Regions from separate parts of the Massilia pseudoviolaceinigra genome, predicted to be linked through region 2. Evidence: predicted binding sites of a transcription regulator. Region 2 holds the regulator's gene; the other holds the start of a gene.
The links. Region 2 encodes FNR, which switches genes on or off when oxygen is low (the NO sensors DNR and NnrR bind a similar motif). Its sites were predicted from a motif close to TTGATNNNNATCAA; they were not measured.
Positions count from the first base shown of each region.

Region 1 (10,306 bases), on a different contig from region 2:
TTGCAGCACCAGGTCGCTGTTGAGCTTGACAGCGAAGGGAACCAGGCCGAGGGCCTGGTCGCGCTTGCGCTGTTCGCGGCGGTCGACGGCGGCGTTGTCGGCGTTGCCGAAGCCGGCTGCGCCCGGGGCGACCATCTTGCCCATCAATTTTTTGGCGTCACTCTTCGCCATGCCGGTTTTTTTCATTGTCTGCCTTTGCTATCAAAGAACGCATTCTACGCTCTCCGCGGGGAGACGGACTGAAGTTGCACGATTGGCCGCCGGGGGATGAACCACGGCGTTTGCATCAGGCAAGGACTTTCTTGAGCCAGACGCCGATATGGTCGATCTCTTCCTGGCACAGCGAGTGCTGCATCGTGTAGTCGTGCCATTCAAGCTGGTAGCCCAGCGACTTGAGCAGGTCGCGCGAGGCGGTGGCGCGGGCGATTGGGATCACGCCGTCGTGTTGCCCGTGCACCATGAAAATCGGGGTGCCCAGACTGGCTTCGGAGCGCTCGGCGGCGATCTTGTCGGCCAGCGGCACGTACCCGGACAGACACATCAGCCCGGCCAGCTTTTCCGGATGGCGCAAGCCGGTCTGCAAGGTCATGGCGCAGCCCTGCGAGAAGCCCGCCAGGATGATGCGCGAGGCTGGAATGCCACGCGATTTTTCGCGCGCGATCAGGGCCTCGACCTGCAATTGCGAGGCGCGCAGGCCGGCTTCGTCTTCACGGCGGCCGATGTCGGCGTTGACGATGTCGTACCACGAACGCATCACGTAGCCGCCGTTGACCGTCACCGGCATCGTGTTGGCGTGCGGGAAGACGAAACGGATGCCGGGCAAGCCTTTCAAGTCCAGCTCGCTTACCAGCGGCACGAAGTCGTTGCCGTCCGCGCCCAGACCATGCATCCAGATGATCGCCACCGTCGGGTTCGGGGCGGTCTCGATTTCGATGTTTTCTAACAGTTGGCTCATGGGTTGTGTCTCGATAGACGGCGCGGGACGCAGCGCCGATTTCGGCCGGAATGCCTTGCACACGGCCGGGTTGGTTTCCATATACGGTCCGCCGATCAGGTCGACGCAGTAGGGCACGGCCGCGAAAATTCCGCCGACCAGTTGCTTGCCGTCAGCATCTTTCAGACCTTCGAGGGTTTCCTTGATCGCCTTCGGCTGGCCGGGCAGGTTCATCACCAGCGCGGCATGGCCGTCGATCTCGCGCAGCACGGCGGTCTGGCGCGACAGAATCGCGGTCGGCACGAACTGCAGGCTGATCTGGCGCATCTGTTCGCCGAAGCCGGGCATTTCCCGGGTGCCGATGGCGACCGTGGCCTCGGGCGTGACGTCGCGCCGCGAGGGGCCGGTGCCGCCCGTGGTCAGCACCAGGTGGCAGCGCGCCAGGTCGACCAGTTCGACCAGGGTCGCTTCGATGCGCCCCCGTTCGTCGGGAATGAGGCGCGTTTCGATGCGGTAGGGAGTGGTGATGGCGCTGGCGAGCCAGTCGGCCAGCGCCGGCAAGCCCTGGTCTTCGTACACGCCGCCGCTGGCGCGGTCGGAGACCGACACCAGGCCGATCACCAGCTCGGTGGGATTACTCGTCGTCGGACTCGTCATCGATCGGCTCGCCGTCCTCGTCGTCCTCGTCCGCAGGCTTGGCCGCGGCCTTGCGCTTCTTGTCGATATCCTTGAGGATCTGGTAGATCTCGCGGTAAGCCTTCGGCGGCTTGTTCTCGGCCTGTTCCTTGCGCGCGTTGCGGATCAGGGTGCGCAGGTGCTGCACATCGAGTTCCGGATTTTCTTCGAGCAGCACGGTCAGGGCCTTGTCGTCGGCCAGCAGCTTGTCGCGGCGCCGTTCGAGCGCGTGCAGGGCCGCGGTATCGGCCTTGGACATGCCTTTCCAGCTATCGATGGTGCGCTGGATGACGGCCACTTCTTCCTCGTCGAGGGTGCGCATCTTCTTGCCGACGAATTGCATCTGGCGACGCCGTCCCTCGTGGTTGGTGATCAGCTGGCAGGCCAGGATCGCATCGCGCACGTCTTCGGGCATGGGAACGCGCTTGACGCGGTCGCGCGCTTCGGCGACCAGTTCTTCGCCGAGCTTTTGCAGCTCGCTCATCTGGCGCTTGAGTTCGGACTTGGAAGGGCGTTCGTATTCTTGCTCGAACTCGGACGATTGGAAGCCGCAGGCGCCCCGGTTTGGATTTGGCATGATATGGTTCCGATAGGCGTAAAGCCGATCAGTAAAAACTGTAAACGACTGCTATCATACCCGTTTAACCGGACAGCCGAAGAAAACACCACATGAACGACTCCGTCTTTATCCACACCCAGGATCAGCTGCAGCAGCTGGCGCGCGACGTTTTGGCCTTTGCCAAGGAGATGGGCGGCACCGATGCTGCCGTCGACATCAGCGAGGGCAGCGGTCTGTCAGTGTCGGTCCGGCGTGGCAAAATCGAGACGATCGAGCAGAATAAAGACAAGGGCATGGGCGTGACCGTGTATATCGGTCAAAAACGCGGCAATGCCAGCACCTCCGACTTTTCCCCGGCGGCGCTGCGCGCCACGGTCGATGCGGCCTACAACATCGCCCGTTTCACGGCCGACGACGACTGCGCGGGCCTGGCCGACGCCGACATGCTCGAAATGAAGCCGCGCGACCTGCGCCTGTGCTACCCGTGGATGATCTCCACCGAAGAAGCGGTGGTCCTGGCGCAGCGCGCCGAAGCGGCCGCCTTCGACGTCGATGCGCGCATCACCAACAGCGAGGGCGCCAGCGTGCACGTGCAGCAGTCGCACTTCGTGTCGGCCAATTCGCGCGGTTTCGCGGGCGGCTATCCGTTCTCGCGCCACACCCTGTCGGTGGCGCCGATCGCCGGCAAGGGCGCCAAGATGCAGCGCGACGACTGGTACACCTCGGTGCGCGACCCGAAAAAGATGGCCCAGCCCGAGGCGGTTGGCCGCTATGCCGCCGAACGCGCCCTGGCGCGCCTGAACGCGCGCAAGCTCGATACGCGCACCTGCCCGGTGCTGTTCGAAGCGCCGCTGGCGGCAGGGCTGCTCGGCTCCTTCGTGCAGGCCACCTCGGGCGGCGCGCTGTACCGCAAGTCGACCTTCTTGCTCGATTCGCTGGGGCAATCGGTATTCCCTTCGCATATCCAGATCCTGGAAGACCCGCACGTGGTCGGCGCGGTCGGCTCGGCTCCGTTCGATGAAGAAGGCGTGCGCACCGTGCGCCGCAATGTGGTCAAGGATGGCGTGGTGCAGGGTTACTTCCTGTCGTCGTACTCGGCGCGCAAGCTGGGCATGAAAACCACGGGCAATGCGGGCGGTTCGCACAACCTCACCATGAGCTCGACCCAGACCAAACGCGGCGACGACTTCGCCGGCATGATCAAGAAGATGGGCCGCGGCCTGCTGGTCACCGAACTGATGGGCCAGGGCACCAACTACGTGACCGGCGACTATTCGCGCGGCGCCTCCGGTTTCTGGGTCGAGAATGGCGTGATCCAGTATCCGGTCGAGGAAATCACCATCGCCGGCAACATGAAGGATATCTTCCAGCAGATCGTCGCCATCGGCAATGACGTGCTCATCCGTGGCAACAAGCAGACCGGTTCGATTTTGATTGAAAAGATGGTGGTGGCCGGCGGCTGATCGCTGCTGATGCCCTTGCGCGTGGGTACCTTGTACCCACGCGAAACACCCCTCCCGATTCTCCCCTCCGCTCTGTAAGACTCCTGTAAGATAAATTACATTGCATGCTTGCCTAGACGCAAATACACTAGCTCTAGCACCATGACACTGGTGGTTTTCCCGTGACGTAAACACTTCAGGAGACACAGACATATGGAACGTCGTTCCTTTATTAAAAAAGCGGCAGTTGGCGCTGCAGCGGGCGCAGTCGCCGCACCGGCGCTGGCACAGTCGCATCCAACCATCACCTGGCGCCTTGCCAGCAGCTTTCCCAAATCCCTGGACACCATTTTCGGCGCGGCCGATATCCTCACCAAGCGCGTCTCCGAGCTCACCGGCGGCAAGTTCAACATCCGCTCGTTCGCGGCCGGCGAAATCGTGCCGGGCCTGCAAGTGCTCGACGCGGTTCAGGCCGGCACGGTGGAAATCGGCCACAGCGCGTCCTACTACTACTTCGGCAAGGACGCCACCTTCGCCTTCGACTGCGCGGTCCCGTTCGGCCTCACTTCGCGCCAGCACACGGCCTGGTACCAGGAAGGCGGCGGGCGCGAACTGACCCGCAACTTCTTCAAGGGCTACGGCATCGTCAACTTCCTGGGTGGTAATTCCGGCACCCAGATGGGTGGCTGGTTCCGCAAGGAAATCAAGTCGGTGGAAGACCTGAAGGGCACCAAGATGCGCGTCGGCGGCTTCGCAGGCAAGGTGCTCGAGCGCCTGGGCCTGGTGCCGCAGCAGCTCGCCGGTGGCGACATTTACCCTGCACTGGAAAAAGGCACGATCGATGCTGCCGAATGGGTCGGTCCTTACGATGACGAAAAACTGGGCTTCTACAAAGTCGCGCCGTATTACTACGCGCCGGGCTGGTGGGAAGCGGGCGCGAGCTTCTCCTTCTATGTGAACATCAAGGAATGGGAAAAGCTGCCCAAGGAATACCAGGCGGCGCTGGAATGCGCCACGTACGAGGCGCACATCGGCATGCAGGCCGAGTACGACGCCAAGAACCCGGCGGCGCTGGCACGCCTGATCAAGAACGGCGTCAAGCTGCGCACCTTCTCGAAAGACATCATGGATGGCTGCTACAAGGCGGCGCAGGACGTGATGAACGAGGAAGCGGCCAAGAACGCCAAGTTCAAGGCCATCTACGAGCCGTGGAAGCGATTCCGCCAGGATCAGAACATGTGGGCGTCGGTGTCCGAAGCAGCCATGCTCGACTACATGATCAAGGCCGGGCGCAAGTAAGGTTCCATCCGCCCGCGCGTCCTGCGCGCGAGCGGCGGCAGGGCTGCGCGTGAAGCGAACGCTTCACGCGCACTGTTATTCACCAGATTCCTCATGAAAAAAATACTGTTCCTTGCCTTGATCGCCGGCGGCGCCTTCTATGCCTACAAAACCGGCCGCCTGTCCGGCGGCGGCAGCGGCGCGTTCGACAAGGACGGCAAGCCGACCGTGATGCTGTTCACCAGCCCCGAATGCGGCGACCCTTGCGACAAGATCCGCAACGAATTGAAAAAGCGCGTGCCGACATTCCAGGAGGTGGTCCTCACCGAGCCGGATAACAAGTACCGCGTGAACGCACTGCCAACGGTCATCACCGGCAAGCAGCGCGCCGTCGGCGACGATGTGCATGCCCTGGCCGGGATGCTCGGCGAAGTGCTGGGCAAGGATGCGCTGACCCGGCGCGAACAGATCGTCATGGCGAACCATTTCGACGCGCAGGACAAGCCCAAGGTGGTGCTGTACGGGACCAAGTGGTGCGGCTACTGCAAGGCGCAGCGTGAACTGTTCGAGGAAAAGAAGATCCCCTTCGAAGATGTCGATGTCGAGGCATCGGAAGCCGGCGCCATCGCCTACAACGCGCTCGAAGGCAGCGGCTATCCGCTCACATATGTGGGATACCGCCGCTTCGGCGGGTACAAGGAAGCGGAGATCCTGGCGGCCGTCGAGGAACTGACGAAACAACCGCAGGCCAATCTGCGCTGACCGCAAGGGCGCCCCGCTGCGGCAGGCACGCCCTGTTACATCAGAAGCGGTAACCGGCGCCCACGGCGATCAGGACCGGATCGACCTTCACGGTGCTGACCCTGGCGCCGGAGATCATCACATCGCTGCGGATATCGAGGCGCTTGATATCCAGGTTGAGCGACCAGTTTTTATCGATCCTGTAATCCACGCCGGCCTGCAGGGCCAGTCCCACGCTATCGTTTTCCAGGTCGCCGGCGCCGTTCAGCAGCCTGACCTTCGAGATGCGCGTGTAGTTGATACCGGCGCCGAGGTAAGGCTTGAACTGGGCGATCGGGTTGAAATGGTACTGGCCCAGCAAGCTTGGCGGCAGGTGCTTGAAGGTGCCGATCCTGGCGCCATCGAGCATCACATCGTGTTTTTGCGGATAGGTCAGCACCAGCTCAGCCGCAAAATTGGGCGTGAAAAAATAGCTGACGTCGACTTCCGGGATGGTCTTGTCGGACACCGAAATGCGGTCCGATGCACCGACGCCGCCGACCGGCGTCGATTTATCGGCCGGGTTCAGGTGCGCGGCGCGTGCGCGCACCAGCCATTGTCCATCCTGGGCATGCGCTTGAACGGCAACCAGGCCCAGCATGCTGACTGCGACTGCTAACAATTTGCTCTTCATCACAACTTCCTTCTTCGTTTGTCATTGGGTATGGAAGAAGTCTATTGATTGGCCTCAACAAAATCGTTGATGTGAATCAAAAAATCAAAGCGATGATGAAAAGCCGTATCGCATCAGTCCGGGTGGCGCAACGACCGCAGGATCGGTTGCAGCACCGCGGCGCCCAGGCGTGCGCTGCGCGCGCCGTCCCAGCCGCAGATCGGATCGGGATCGTTGGCGTTGTCCTTGAACGGCAGCTCCAGTGTCAGAGACAGGCAGCCGAAGGCGTGCGTGATATGCGGCGAACCCATGGTGAGGGTTTCGTCGGTATAAGGCGACTCGCCGTAACCATGCACGTCCTGGAAGTCCGGGCTGGCGATCTTGAAGTCCTCGGCGAAGCGCTTTTCCTGCGCCGCCTGCTCTGGCGTGAAGGTCGGCAGCGAGTCGCTTCCGGCCACGAACACGTAAGGCAAGCCTTCATCGCCATGCACGTCGAGGAACAGGTCGCAGCCGGTTTCCTTCATCTTGTTCTTGACCACGAACACTTCCGGGCTGCGTTCCATGGTCGGCGTATTCCACTCGCGATTGAGGTTGGCGCCGGCCGCGTTGGTGCGCAGGTTGCCGTGCACCGAGCCGTCCGGGTTCATGTTGGGCACCACGTAGAACACGGCTTCCTTGAGCAGCTGGCGGCCGAATGCGTCGGCCGGGTCGAGCAGGGCGTCGAGCATGCCTTCGACGAACCACTCGGCCATGGTTTCGCCAGGATGCTGGCGCGCGATGACCCACACTTTTTTCTTCGCGGCCGGGTCGCCGATGACCAGCACGTTCATGTCGCGTCCTTCGACGCTGCTGCCCAGGTCGAGCATGCGTACCTGTTCGGAGAGCTGGGCGCGGTCGAGCAGTTCGAGGTGGCGTTCCCACGAGTAGGGCTCGAAATAGGCGTAGTAGACGCTGTCCATCTCGGGCGTGTGGGAGATCGTCATGACCTCGCCATCGAAGCTGGTGGGCACGCGGAACCACTCCACGCGGTCGTAGCTGGCCATGGCCTGGTAGCCTTCCCAGCCGGCCGGATAGGCGCTCTTGCCGGCGTTGAGGAAGCGGATCGTGCACGCTTCGCCCTGCGCGCCCTGCAGGCGGAAATAAAACCATTGGGTGATGTCCGCGTGCGAGTCGCTGCGGATGTTCAGGTCGATCGAGCAGGCGCTGGTGGCGCTTACGATATCGATGGCGCCGGCGTCGAACCGGCTGCTGATTTTGATAGACATGGTGTGTCCCTGGCTGGTGAATGAGAGGCGAGGTGCCGCTTGTGTTCCTGCTCCTGCGCGAGGCGCCATGATACGCCTTCAGCTTACATCGACGTTAACAGGGCTGAATTTGTCCTGTTTGGGATTTACCCTGAGTGTTGAATTCAACGAGAAGGAGAACGGCCATGAAAAAGACCTATCACGGCAGCTGCCATTGCGGTGCGGTGCGCTACGAAGCCGATATCGACCTGAGCGAGGGCACCAGCAGGTGCAATTGCTCGATCTGCCGCAAGGCGCGGAATTGGGAAGCGGTGATCAAGCCGGACGCGTTCCGCTTGCTGTCGGGAGAGGAGCAGCTGAGCGATTACCAGTTCGGAACCATGAGCGGGCATCATCTGTTTTGCAAGCAGTGCGGCGTGCACTCGTTCGGGCGCGGTTATGTGGAGCAGCTGGGCGGGGCGTTGGTAGCGATCAGTGTGGCCGCCCTGGACGACGTGACGCCGGAAGAGCTGATCGCGGCCCCGGTGAATTATATGGATGGGTTGAACGATAACTGGGGGAATACGCCGGCGGAGACGCGGCATCTGTAATATCGGCTGTCAGCAAACATGAGATAAAGTCCGGTAGCGCTCGCTCGCCACTATCGTTCCTGCCCCTGGCAGAAACGATAGTGGCAAATGCAGCTCAGCAATCGTAATTCATGCTATCGCGCGGATACGCCATTGGATTGCGGATCGCCTCCAGCGTCAGGTCGACATCGAGCTCCGGCCAGTACACCCGCCCGGTGCTCACGCACCTGACGCGGCAGATCTGCGCAATGGTCGCGTGCTCGAAGACCGGAAACTCCACAAACGGCAAGTACAGCTCTTCCTCGCCACACTGCAGCCAGAAGCCGTGCGGGCTCAGGCTCGTCACGTCGGCGCAGGAAAAATAGATGCCATCCATAAGTCAATCCCCGGTAAGCGACGCACCCAGGCAGGGTCGCCCGCATCGAAGGTATCAAATGCGCCGGCCGATTCGTTTGACCTGGCGCAAATGAGCCTAAAGCTACTTTCTTCCTATCGAAATCATATAGTTCTGCATCACCTGCTCCGACACCGAGGCCCACATGTTCTGGTCGTTGCGGAACCGCTTCCACGGATCGTACACTTTTTTGAACTTGGCGTTCCTTGACGCTTCCTCTTCCATGACCTGGGTCGAGATCTTGTACGCCTCGTCCATGATCGTCTTGGAGAAGGTGTGCAGCTTGGCCCCGTTCTTGATCAGGCGCGCCAGTGCCTGCGGATTCTTGGTGTCGTACTCGGCCTGCATCGTCACGTGGCACTCGAAACTGGCCGCTTCCACCGCCGCCTTGTACTGCGCGGGGAGCTTTTCCCATTCCTTGATATTGATGTAGAACGACAGCTGCGGCCCGGCTTCCCACCAGCCCGGCGCGTAGTAGTGCGGCGCCACCTTGGCCAGGCCGAGCTTTTCATCGTCGTACGGCCCGACCCACTCGGCCGCGTCGATCGTGCCTTTTTCCAGCGCCGCATACACGTCGCCGGCCGGAATCTGCTGCGGCACCGCGCCCATGCGCTCCATCACGCGGCCGGCGAAACCGGCGATGCGGATCTTCATGCCCTTGACGTCGGCCAGCGACTTGATCTCCTTGCGGTACCAGCCGCCCATCTGCGTGCCCGTGTTCCCGGCCATGAAGTTGACGATGCCGTAGCCCTTGAAGAAGTCGCGCATCAGTTCACGCCCGCCGCCCTGGTCGAACCAGGCGGTCTGCTGGCGCGAGGTGAGGCCGAACGGCACCGCGCAATCAAAAGCAAACGTGGCGTCCTTGCCGAAGTAGTAGTACGACGGCGTGTGGCCCATTTCGACCGTACCCGCCTGTACCGCATCCATCACCTGCAGGCCCGGCACGATATCGCCGGCGGCGAACTGGCGGATCTGGAAGCGCCCGCCGGTCAGTTCCGCCACGCGCCTGGTGAATGCCTCGGCCGAGCCGAAGATGGTATCGAGCGACTTGGGAAAGCTTGACGCCGTGCGCCATTTGACTTCAGGATTGATCTGCGCCAGCGCCGGCGCGGCGACGACGCCGGCGGTGGCGCCGATCGCGCTTTTGGTGAGGAAGGAACGACGTTGCATGACAGTCTCCGAGTTTTTTGTAATGTGGCTGAGGGACGTGTGCCCAATTGTAGCCGCTTGTACGCGCAAAAGTTGCGTGTAATTGTAGCGTCGCTATCGCGGCGCCGGCGACGTAGTTTGCGCGTCGCCTAGCGCGTCGCCATCGGTCAGCCCGCCGAAGCGCTGGAAGAAGCCGGCGTCGGCCTGCGCTACCGCATCGTCCTCGCGCCGCAGGGTGGCCACGATGTGCGCTTCGGCGCCGGCGTAGGTACGCGCATACACGGCGCGCGCCAGTTCGTAGGCGCTGCTGCCGGGCCACGGATCGGGCAGCAGTTCGATCGGCAGCATCGGGTCGTGCAGCTGCACGCGCCGGTATGCATGGACCAGCAGGGTGCGAATCACGAACGCCTGCTCGGGCGCGAGCGCGGCATCGGTGCCCAGCAGCTCGAGCAAGGGCGAAAAGCGCGCGATGAAGTGGCCGTAGCCGTCGACCACGCCCGACAGGTCCCAGCCATCGCGCACCAGGTCCTGCAGCGGCCTGCCTGACACGCCCGGCAGCGCGCTGGCGCGGCACACGAACAGCTTGTCCTTCACGCCCACGCGCGCGAGCAATTCTTCGAGGATGGCGGCATTGCTGGCGGGGTGCCCGAACACACCCGGCCCGATCAT
Region 1 covers NZ_JAVCWL010000004.1:106,336-116,641, forward strand. Annotated here, with positions in the region: gene RBA40_RS05365 (hypothetical protein) at 1-186, opposite strand, end outside; gene RBA40_RS05370 (alpha/beta hydrolase) at 287-955, opposite strand; partial or broken gene mog (molybdopterin adenylyltransferase) at 974-1,591, opposite strand; gene yjgA (ribosome biogenesis factor YjgA) at 1,569-2,186, opposite strand; gene pmbA (metalloprotease PmbA) at 2,279-3,631, shown strand; gene RBA40_RS05390 (TRAP transporter substrate-binding protein) at 3,824-4,909, shown strand; gene RBA40_RS05395 (glutaredoxin domain-containing protein) at 5,003-5,650, shown strand; gene RBA40_RS05400 (OmpW/AlkL family protein) at 5,691-6,302, opposite strand; gene RBA40_RS05405 (M14 family metallopeptidase) at 6,416-7,546, opposite strand; gene RBA40_RS05410 (GFA family protein) at 7,711-8,115, shown strand; gene RBA40_RS05415 (DUF2442 domain-containing protein) at 8,210-8,470, opposite strand; gene RBA40_RS05420 (TRAP transporter substrate-binding protein) at 8,573-9,658, opposite strand; gene paaX (phenylacetic acid degradation operon negative regulatory protein PaaX) at 9,752-10,306, opposite strand, start outside.
Region 1: the regulator FNR is predicted to act here: its motif matches at 6,369-6,382, upstream of RBA40_RS05400 (OmpW/AlkL family protein).

Region 2 (10,306 bases):
TGCGTGCGCCAGGCCGGCAGGCCGCTCAGTTCCTGCTGGATGGCGAGCTGGAAGTGGTGCCCCGGCACCGCTTCGTGATACGCGAGACTGCGCATGCGGATCATGTCGAACGCCGGCCCGCGCAGCGGCACCCAGAAGATGCCGGGCAGGCTGCCGTCCGGCGCCGGCAGGCTGTAGTGCGCCGATGCGCTGCCCTCGGTCAGCGGCGGTTCGCGTCGCACCTCGACCGGCGCGCGCGGCTTGAGGTTGAACAGCTTGGCACTGCGCTGTTCGGCGTCGCGCACCATGGCCGCGTAACTGGAGAGAATCGCCGCGCGCGGATCGGGTTCGGCCGCCGGCTGGAAGGTTTTGTCGAGCGCTTTCATGCGCGCGTCGATGCTGCCGTCGGTAAATCCCAACTGGCGCAGGTGGCGGTCCATCTCGCCCTCGATGCGCGCCACTTCGCGCAGCCCGATCGCGTGGATCTGGGCCGCGTTCAGGGTAGTGCCGGTGAAGGTGGCCAGCGCATGGCTGTACGCGGCGGCGCCGTCGGGCAGGCGCGCAATGCCGGCGCCGTCGCCGGTCTTGGGGTGCAGCTCGGCCAGCAGCGCCTGGGTCCTGGAGTAGGCCGGCAGGACGCTCTTGCCGACGATGGCCGCCGCTTTGTCGATGGCGGCGGCGCGCGCTGCCGACGTCAGGTCGGCCAGGGCGGTGCTGCGCTCGGCCAGCGAGAGCACCAGCACGTTCTTGTCGGCGGCCGGCTTGAGGAAGGCGTCGACCTGCCCCTGCGCGCGCTCGAGGATGAAGCGCGGCGGCAGCAAGCCGCGCGCGGCGGCGGCGCGGGTGCGCGCGTTGGCCTGGTCCATGCGTTCGCCAATCTGCGCCAGGCGCGCCAGGTAGCTGTCGACATCGGCCGCGCGCCGCATCGGGTGCGCCGCGCTCATGAAGCTGACCAGCGAGATGTGGGTGCCGCCGAATTGCGAGAACACGAACGCATGGTCTTCGAAACGCTCGCCGGCCAGGTTGTTGGCCAGCGACCAGCGCATGGTCTCGGCCGACACGCGCTGCGTGCTGTCGAGCGACCCTGCCAGGAAGCGGTCGAGCCGCGCCAGCCCCGCCCTGGCCAGCGCCGCATACTTGGCGCGGTGCGCGACAGTGAGGGGGGTGAGCTGGCGGTCCAGGGCTTGCTGTTCGGCGCCGCTGAAATACTGGTCGACCGTGGCGCGCTGGGGCGACAGCCGCACCCAGTCGGCGGCAAAGCCGTCGGCCCATTTGTCGAAGGCGCCGTCGCGCTTTTCCACCCCCGCGGCGGCGCTGGCACCGGCACTCGCCGTGGCAGCCAGCGCCGGCACAGCGGCGCCGCCAAGCGACAAGGCCACCAGGGCGGCGATCAGACGGGGCGCGACGGCGCGCTGGAACGGGACAGGCATGCGGGAATCTCCGGAAAATCGGTTCGTGGGACGTGTTGCCGACGGGCTGCAGCCGGCTGCGACAGAATTTATCATGGATCGGGCCCGGAAACCACCATCCCGGCACGCAACGGCGCCCGTCAATACAGGCGAAACGCCATTCCCAGGCGATCCGCGCCGGGCCGGCCGGGCGACAAAAAACGACAACTGCTTACCTTTCGGGACTGGCTTGGCGGCCCCGACTGGAGTAGCATGGCGGGCCACGATGCCCGAGCATGTCGCCGTCGGCCTGAGCCGGTACAATGCCGCCATCCCCCAGTCATTCGTCAAAGGTCATTGCATGTACATCAAGAATACCGTCCTGGCGGCCGCCGCCCTGTTGCTGGCCGCCAGCGCGCAAGCCCAGATCGCCGTTACCGCCGAAGTCGGCACCACCGGCGTCGGCGCCCATCTGATTTTCCCGATGGAAAAAACACTGAACGCCCGTTTCGGCGCCAGCTATTTCCAGTACAAGTACAACGACACCGCCAGCACCGTCCACTACACGATGAAGGCCAAGCTGCAAAACATCGACGTGCTGTTCGACTGGCACCTGATCGATAACAGCCCGTTCCGCCTGACCGGCGGCGTGGTGTACAACGGTAACAAGGTCAGCATGGTGGCGCGCCAGGATTCCAACGGCAACTACAACATCAACGGCAAGACCTACGCGGCCAGCCAGGTCGGCATTCTCAATGGCGGCATCGAGTACAACAAGGGCGCGCCCTACCTCGGCGTGGGCTGGGGCAATGCCTTGAGCACCGACAAGAAGTGGCAGTTCAGCGCCGACGTGGGCGCACTGTGGCAGGGCCATCCGAATGGCCGCCTGGTGCAGTCTGGCTGCACCGCCACCGGCGCCGCCTGCACCCAGCTGGCGCGCGATGTGGCCGTCGAGCGCGTGAAGATGGAAGCCGACGTCCAGGCCTACAAGGTGTATCCGGTGCTGCGCGCCGGCGTGAGCTACCGCTTTTAACAGCGCTTCGCGACAGCGTCTCGCAATAGCGCGCCGCCCCGGCGTGGTTTTGGGTAGCATTGTCCTTTTAACAGGGGTGCGCCATGAAACCACGCTTTCACCCGCTCGCGGCCCTCGCCGCCTGCTGCATGCTCGTGCTCTCCGTGGCCGCCTGCGGCGACAAGCACGAGCCGACCAAGCCGACCGTCTCGGCCGCCGTGAGCGCCACGCGCTAGGGCTTTTGCGCCCCGGCCGGCGCCGGACAGAGTAAACTACGCCCTTGTTCTTTTGCTGCAAGGTCGCTTCCCCATGTCTTTTGATTCCCTCGGTCTGATCGATCCCCTCGTGCGCACGCTGGACGCGCTCGGCTACAGCACCCCCACCCCGGTGCAGGCGCAAGCCATTCCGGCCGTGCTGGCCGGACGCGACATGATGGCCGCCGCCCAGACCGGCACCGGCAAGACCGCCGGCTTCGCCCTGCCCCTGCTGCAGCGCCTGACCCTGCGGGGCCAGGTCAGCGCCAACGCCGTGCGCGTGCTGGTGCTGGTGCCTACCCGCGAGCTGGCCGAGCAGGTGCACGAGAGTTTCCGGGCCTACGGCGCCGGCTTGCCCTTGCGCACCCACGTCGCCTACGGCGGCGTCAGCATCAATCCGCAGATGATGAAGCTGCGCAAGGGCCTCGACGTGCTGGTGGCCACGCCCGGCCGCCTGCTCGACCTGTACCGCCAGAACGCGGTCAAGTTCGACCAGCTCGACACGCTGGTGCTCGACGAAGCGGACCGCATGCTGGACCTGGGCTTTTCGCGCGAGCTCGATGCCGTGTTCGCCGCGCTGCCGAAAAAACGCCAGACCCTGCTGTTTTCGGCCACCTTTTCGGATGAGATCCGCGTGCTGGCCGGCAAGCTGCTGATCGATCCGCTGAGCATCGAGGTCAGCCCGCGCAACAGCACCGTCAAGCGCATCCGCCAGTGGGTGGTGCCGGTCGACAAGAAGCGCAAGCCGGAACTGTTCCTGTATCTGCTGAAAAAGCACCGCTGGGGCCAGGTGCTGGTGTTCGTCAAGACGCGCAAGGGCGTCGACCGGCTGGTCGAGACCCTGCAGGCGCAGGGCATCGCGGCCGACTCGATTCATGGCGACAAGCCGCAGCCGGCCAGATTGCGCGCGCTCGAGCGCTTCAAGGCGGGCGAAGCGAAGATCCTGGTGGCCACCGACGTGGCCGCGCGCGGACTGGACATCGACGACTTGCCGCAGGTGGTCAATTTCGACTTGCCGATCGTGGCCGAGGATTATATTCACCGCACCGGCCGCACCGGCCGCGCGGGCGCCTCGGGTGAAGCGGTCTCGCTGGTGTGCGCGGATGAAGTGCAGTTGCTCGCCGCCATCGAAATCCTCACCAGACAGACCCTGGAACGCATCGAGGAGCCCGGTTTCTCGCCCGAGCACCGGGTGCCGGTGACCAATACCGCCGGCGAAGTGCTGAAAAAGCCCAAGAAGCCGAAGAAAGCCAAGGTCACGGGCGAGGTCTCGACGGTCGATGTGCGCTTCCGCCCGCGTTAGGCGCCGATCCGGACACGCTTGAGCCACATCAAGCCTTGCGGGTAAGTCATTGATATCCTGAACGATCCGCCGCCTCCGGCGCCCCGTTCAGGAATCCCATGGCAAGCACAGCGCACGAGGCGGCCATCCATGGCGGCCTGAGCGAAGCCGAAGCCGCACGCCGCCTGGCCGCGGACGGCCCAACGCGCTGCCGGCCGCCTCCCGCCCCGGCCTTCTCAAGCTGGCATGGGATAGCGCGCGCGAACCCATGTTCCTGCTGCTGCTCGGCGCCGCCGCGCTGTACCTGGTGCTGGGCGAGCTGCACGAAGGCCTGTTCCTGCTGGCCACGGCTGCCCTGACCGTGGGCCTGTCCCTGTATCAGCAAGACAAGACCGAACGGGCGCTGGACGCCCTGCGCGAGCTGGGCAGCCCGCGCGCGCTGGTCGTGCGCGACGGTCACAGTCGCCACCTGGACAGCCGGGCACTCGTGCGCGGCGATCTGATCATCGTGGCCGAAGGCGACCGCGTGCCGGCCGATGCGCGCCTGCTGGGCGGCCACGCATTGCGGGTCGACGAGTCGCTGCTGACCGGCGAACCGCTGGCGCTGGACAAGGCCGCCGGCGCCGACGGCGAAGCCGGCGCCTGCCTGTTTTCCGGCACGCTGGTCGTTGCGGGCCACGCCACGGCGATCGTCACGGCCACCGGCGCGCACAGCCACATCGGGGCCATCGGCGCTTCCCTGCGCCAGCTCGCGCCCGAAGCGCCGCCGCTGCAGCGCCAGACACGCCGCCTGACCGTACTGTTTGCGGTGCTGGGACTGGCCCTGAGCGTGACGCTGGTGCTGTTGCATGGCTTGCGCGGCGGCCAGTGGCTGCAGGGCGTCCTGGCCGGAATCGTGCTGGCCATGGCGATGGTACCGGAAGAATTTGCCGTCGTGCTGGTGGTGTTCCCGGCCCTGGGCGCGTGGCGCCTGGCGCGCGAGCGCGTGCTGGAACAGGCATTGGTGCGGCTGGCCCGGGGCGAATTGGCCGCGTCAAACCAGCTGCACCCGGACTGGCGCCTGGTGCGCGAAGAGGCGCCGCGCCCGGCCCTGCGCGCCATGCTGCAGGCCTGGCGCGCCCCGGGCTCCGAGACCTGCACGGTGGCGGCCAAGGGCGCGCCCGAAGCCATCGCCGCCATGTGCCGCCTCGACGCCCGTGGCAAGGCGGCCTTGATGGCCACGGCCGACGACATGGCGCGCGACGGCCTGCGCGTGCTGGCCGTGGCGCGCGCCGGCTGGGATGGCGCGCAGTGGCCGCCGCATCCGGCGCGCCTGGGCTTTACCTTGCTCGGACTGGTCGCCCTGGCCGATCCGCTGCGCGCCGGCATTCCGGACGCTGTGCAGGCCCTGCGCGCGGCCGGCATCCGCGTGGTGATGATCACGGGCGACTATCCATCGACCGCGCAAGCCATCGCGCGCCATGCCGGCCTGGCCGAGGGCGCGCTGCTGACCGGTGACGCGCTGGCGGCGAGGAAGGCGCGCGAACTGCGCGCCCTCATAGGCGACGTGACGGTGTGTGCGCGCATCGCGCCGGAGCAAAAGCTGCGCATCGTGCAGGCGCTCAAGGCCGGCGGGGCCATCGTCGGCATGACCGGCGACCGCGTCAACGACGCACCCGCGCTGCGCGCCGGGCGCCAGATTTTCGCCGGCATGCAGCGCGCGGTGGGTTACCTGGTGTCGGTCCACGCCTGCATTGCCGGCATGGCGCTGCTGCCGGTGCTGTTCGGCTGGCCGGTGGTGCTGCTGCCGATGCATATCGTGTTCCTCGAACTGATGATCGATCCGGCCTGCACGCTCGCCTTCGAAAACGATGCGCCCGATCCGGACAGCATGCGCAAGCCGCCGCGCCGGCCCGACGCGCCCCTCATCGGCGCCGCCGGCCTGCTGCGCGCGGGCCTGCACGGCGCCCTGGCGCTGGCTCACGTCATCGCCGCGTGGCTGTGGGCGTCGGCGGCGCTGGCGCCGGATGCGGCGCGCGCTTTTGCCTTCAGCGCGCTGGTCGGCGCCAACCTGGCACTGATGTTCGCACACGGTGCGCAGCGCCGGCCGAACCGGGTGCGGTGGATGATCGCCGCAGGCGCGCTCGCCGCCCTGCTCGTCGTCACCTGCGTGCCCGCGCTGGCGGCCGTGTTTCATTTCACGCCATTAAGTGCCGCGCAACTGGTAACGGCCGCCGCCATCGGGCTATCCCTTGTCCTTTGGCCAGCACTGTTGAGACTTGCACAACGCCTGCGCAGATAATGCAACGCCGCCGTGGACATTCTGCCATCTGTACTGGGGAAAATGCCGCAACTGCACCGCTATTGCCCTGTGCGCCAAGGTTCCACTGGAGTATCATACGGATCAAGCCACAAAACGTCAGTCCCCTATGCCCCAGCCACTTCCATTCGTTCCCGCAGCCATGCTGAACGTCGCCGCGCTCAAGGCCAGCTGCGCGGGATGCAGCATGCACCAGCTTTGCCTGCCGATGGGACTCGATGAAGACGACATTACCCGTCTCGACAGCATTATCGGCAAGCGCCGCCGCCTGTTGCGCGATGAGCGCCTGTACCAGATGGACGAACCGTTCCGCAATCTGTACGCGATCCGCTACGGCCACTTCAAGACCTACCAGGTCAATGCCGGCGGCGAGCAGCAGATCACGGGTTTCCAGATGGCTGGCGAACTGCTGGGCATGGATGCCATCAGCGCCGACCGCCACCATTGCGACGCGGTCGCGCTCGAGGACAGCGAAGTGTGCGAGATCCCGTTCGAGCGCCTGGAAGAACTGTTCGGCGAGGTGCCCACCCTGCTGCGCCATTTCCACCGCATCATGAGCCAGGAAATCACGCGCGAGCAAAATGTCATGCTATTGCTGGGAAATATGCGAGCCGAGCAGCGCTTTGCGGTGTTCCTGGTCAACCTGTCCGCACGCTACGCGGCGCGCGGCTACTCGGCCACCAGTTTCCAGCTGCGCATGTCGCGCGAGGATATCGGCAACTACCTCGGCCTGACCATCGAAAGCATCAGCCGCCTGCTGTCGCGCTTCAAGAAACAGGGCTGGATCGGTGTCGACAAGCGCGAAATGACCCTGCTCGATCCGGCCATGCTCAAGGCGCTCGCCGCCGGCACCGAGCAGTGCAGCCCAATGGCATAAACCAAGGCGCTGCGGGCAACTTCATTTCCACCTGCTTATAACGGTGTACTTACGGCAATTACCAAGGCTTAATCGCCGGCTTTGCCACGTCCCTCGCGTCGGCGCGATGGAGCGGCAGGCGGCGCCGCCATGGTGCGTAGCCGTCGCCACGGATGCATCCATCTCATTATCAATTTCCGCAAGTAGAGCCCATGTCCATTTACGTCCCATTCACTTCTCAGGTGCACCACAGCCACCGTTTGGCGCCGGAGGATCTCATCAAGGCGGATCGGCAGGTACTCGCCGCTTTCAGCGACGTCCCCGGGACCGGCACTTCGGCGGGAACCGCGCCCGCGTGGGACAGGACGCTCCTGACCAGCGGCGGCACCTATGCCCTCGACGTGGTGGCCGGCCAACTGGTCGACTTTGAAATCAGCGCGGCATTGGGGCCGTGGCTGTTCCTGTACGACGCCGACGGCTTTCCGATCAACGAGAAGGAAGGCACCCACACCACTGGCCTCAATACCGCGCGCATGGGCTTTCTGGCCGAGCAAACGGGACGGATCTACATCAAGGCTGCTGGCTATCCGTCGACCTTGCTTGGCCGCGTGGACCTGACCGTGCGCATCGACGACCAGGCCCACGGCACGGCCGGCAACGATGTCCATGTCCAACGTGCCTCGGGCGGCGGCGCCGACGGCTACCTGGGTGGCGATGGCAACGACAGCATCACCTCCAGCTTGCCCAACATCGACAACAAGCTGTGCGGCGGCGCCGGCAACGATGTGATGTCGGTCGGCTTCGTGGCGGGCGAGCGTGCCATCGTCGACGGCGGCAGTGGCATCGATACCCTGGTACTGCCGGTGTCGAGCGGCGGTGTACGCATCAACGCCGTCGCCGCCGGCTTCCACAGCACGGAACAGTGGCATTACAACTGGAATACGCTGTCGTCCCATCCGCAAATCAAATTCAGCGGCATCGAGTTCATCCGGTTTACCGACATTACCGTCAGCCTCGCCGACCTGCCCGGCTATTCGCAGTACATGAGGGATTCCGCCGACGGCAACGATATCCGTGGCGACAATGCCCCGAATTACATCAAGGTCGACCTGGGCGATGACCAGTTGGCGGGCTACGGCGGTACCGATTCGCTGGTGGCGGGACACGGCAATGACTCCCTGTACGGTGGCGGCGGCGACGACATCCTCGCTGGCGAAGCTGGCAACGACACCGCACTGTTCCACGGCAAAGTTTCCGGCTTCCGCATCATCTCGAACCATGGCCATTACATGATCGTCGACACCACGGGCGCCGAGGGCAGCGATATCCTGTTCGACGTGGAGCGCGCCACCTTCGCCAACCACAGCACCGCGTTGGAGTACGCTGGCCTGACCCAGTCGCTGTACTACAGCTATTTCGGCCGCGCGGCCGACGTGGCGGGCCTGGCCAGCTTCCAGCAACGCCTGGTCGAGCTGAAAGCGCCGCAGACGATCGAAGGGTTGAATGCGGCCTACGTCGGCAGTGCGCCATTGCGCACGCTGATCGATTCGTTCGGCTCAAGCGCCGAATCGACAGCGCTGTACGGCGGCGACAACGCGGCCTTCGTCAAAGCCATTTTCCAGAACGTGTTTGACCGCGCGCCGTTGCAGGCCGGGCTCGATTACTGGACCCAGGCCATTGATTCCGGCGCCCTCACGCGCGCCAATGCATCGCTCGCAATCACCGCCGGCGCGATGGCCAACAAAACGCCGGCCGGTTTGCAGGATGCGGCGCTGGTCACCGCGAAGGTCGACGTGGCGACCAACTTTACGTTTGCGCTGGACGCTGCAGACAAGGCTGGCGCGTATGCCGGCACCAGTGCGGTGAACGCCGTGCGCGAGCTGCTCAAGGGCGTTACCGCCGACACCAACGTCATCTCTTACCAGGAGAGCGTGACCGCCGTCGTCGGCGCTCTGCAAGCAGGGCCGGTCAAGAGCATGATGGAGGTGCCGGCCGACGGCGCCTATGCGGCGCTGGTGGGCCTGCACGACGCCGCGGCGCCAGCCTGGTTCTGACCGCACGGCCGATGGCGCGCGCCTAGAACGGCGGATGAGGATCGTCCGGCACGACGACCAGGTAGTAGGTCAGCACGCTGGCCAGCGCGCAAAAGGTCCAGAAGAAGAAAAAGCCGATGGTGTACGCCGCCATCGGCGAGAGCGTGATGTCGCCCACATGCAGCGCCTCGCGCGGATCGAACAGCGCAAAAAAGCAGCCTTCGGCCAGCATCGCCGCCAGGAAGGCGGGCCACAACACTTTCATCGCAAGTCGCATCTGCCCTCCCCCGGTCAGTGAGCAAGGTCCGCAGCGTCGGCCTTGATCGCCAGCGCCTGCTCGCGCGGCCAGTGCCAGGCCGCGGCCAGGCGCCAGTCACGCTTGCCGCCCTCGACCACCACCTGCCAGCGCGCCCGTTCCAGCAGCGGCAGCGCCACCGAAAAACGCCCCGCCGCATCCGGAATCACGTCCAGCTTGCGGTCTTTCTGCGGCAAGGTGGCATGCGCCAGGTGGATGCTGAACGGCGCGCTCAAGGCCAGTGCGCCGCTGCTCAGGGTACCGGCCAGCTTTTCCGTGGCCGGATCATAGCGCGCGTCGAACGCCAGGCGCATGGCGCTGGCCACGCGGTCGCGCCGCAAGTCCTGGTTGATCGCCTTGCCCTTCTTGTAGTAGTCGTCGACCACCATCGCATCCTGGCCGCGGTAGGCGACGAAACCGAGGTTCACGCCGGCCACCACCACGATGGCGGGACCGAGCATCAGGAGCCATGGCCAGCGGTGCTTGTACCACGGGCCGATGGAGGGAGTCAGAGGTGAGGCGGTTTGCATGCGGGTCTCCTTGTTTGCTTTATTTTGGCGCGATGAACACGGCTTTTTCGCGCACGCTGAGCGACGGGTCGTCCACCGCCGTCAGTTCGAACTCGATGTGGTTCGAGCCGCGCGCCGCCGCGCTGCGCTCGACCTGCACCCGCACCGGTACCGCGCGCGTGCTGGCGCCATCGAGCACGGCCTGGTCGGTCGTGGCCAGGCGCACCGAATCGATGCCCGACACCTTGATGCGGAAGGTATGCCCGGTTTCGGCGGTATTCATGATCTGCAGGCGGTACACGTTTTCGATCATGCCGTCGCCCACTTCGCGCCCCATCGAGCCGCGGTCGCGGATCACGTCGAGCTTGAGCGGCGTGCGCAGCGCCAGCGCGGTGCCGA
Region 2 covers NZ_JAVCWL010000035.1:476-10,781, forward strand. Annotated here, with positions in the region: gene RBA40_RS26995 (DUF885 domain-containing protein) at 1-1,409, opposite strand, end outside; gene RBA40_RS27000 (hypothetical protein) at 1,729-2,400, shown strand; gene RBA40_RS27005 (hypothetical protein) at 2,484-2,615, shown strand; gene rhlE1 (RNA helicase RhlE1) at 2,689-3,936, shown strand; gene RBA40_RS27015 (cation-translocating P-type ATPase) at 4,184-6,196, shown strand; gene fnr (fumarate/nitrate reduction transcriptional regulator Fnr) at 6,324-7,091, shown strand; gene RBA40_RS27025 (DUF4214 domain-containing protein) at 7,283-9,124, shown strand; gene RBA40_RS27030 (hypothetical protein) at 9,147-9,368, opposite strand; gene RBA40_RS27035 (FixH family protein) at 9,395-9,928, opposite strand; gene ccoG (cytochrome c oxidase accessory protein CcoG) at 9,948-10,306, opposite strand, start outside.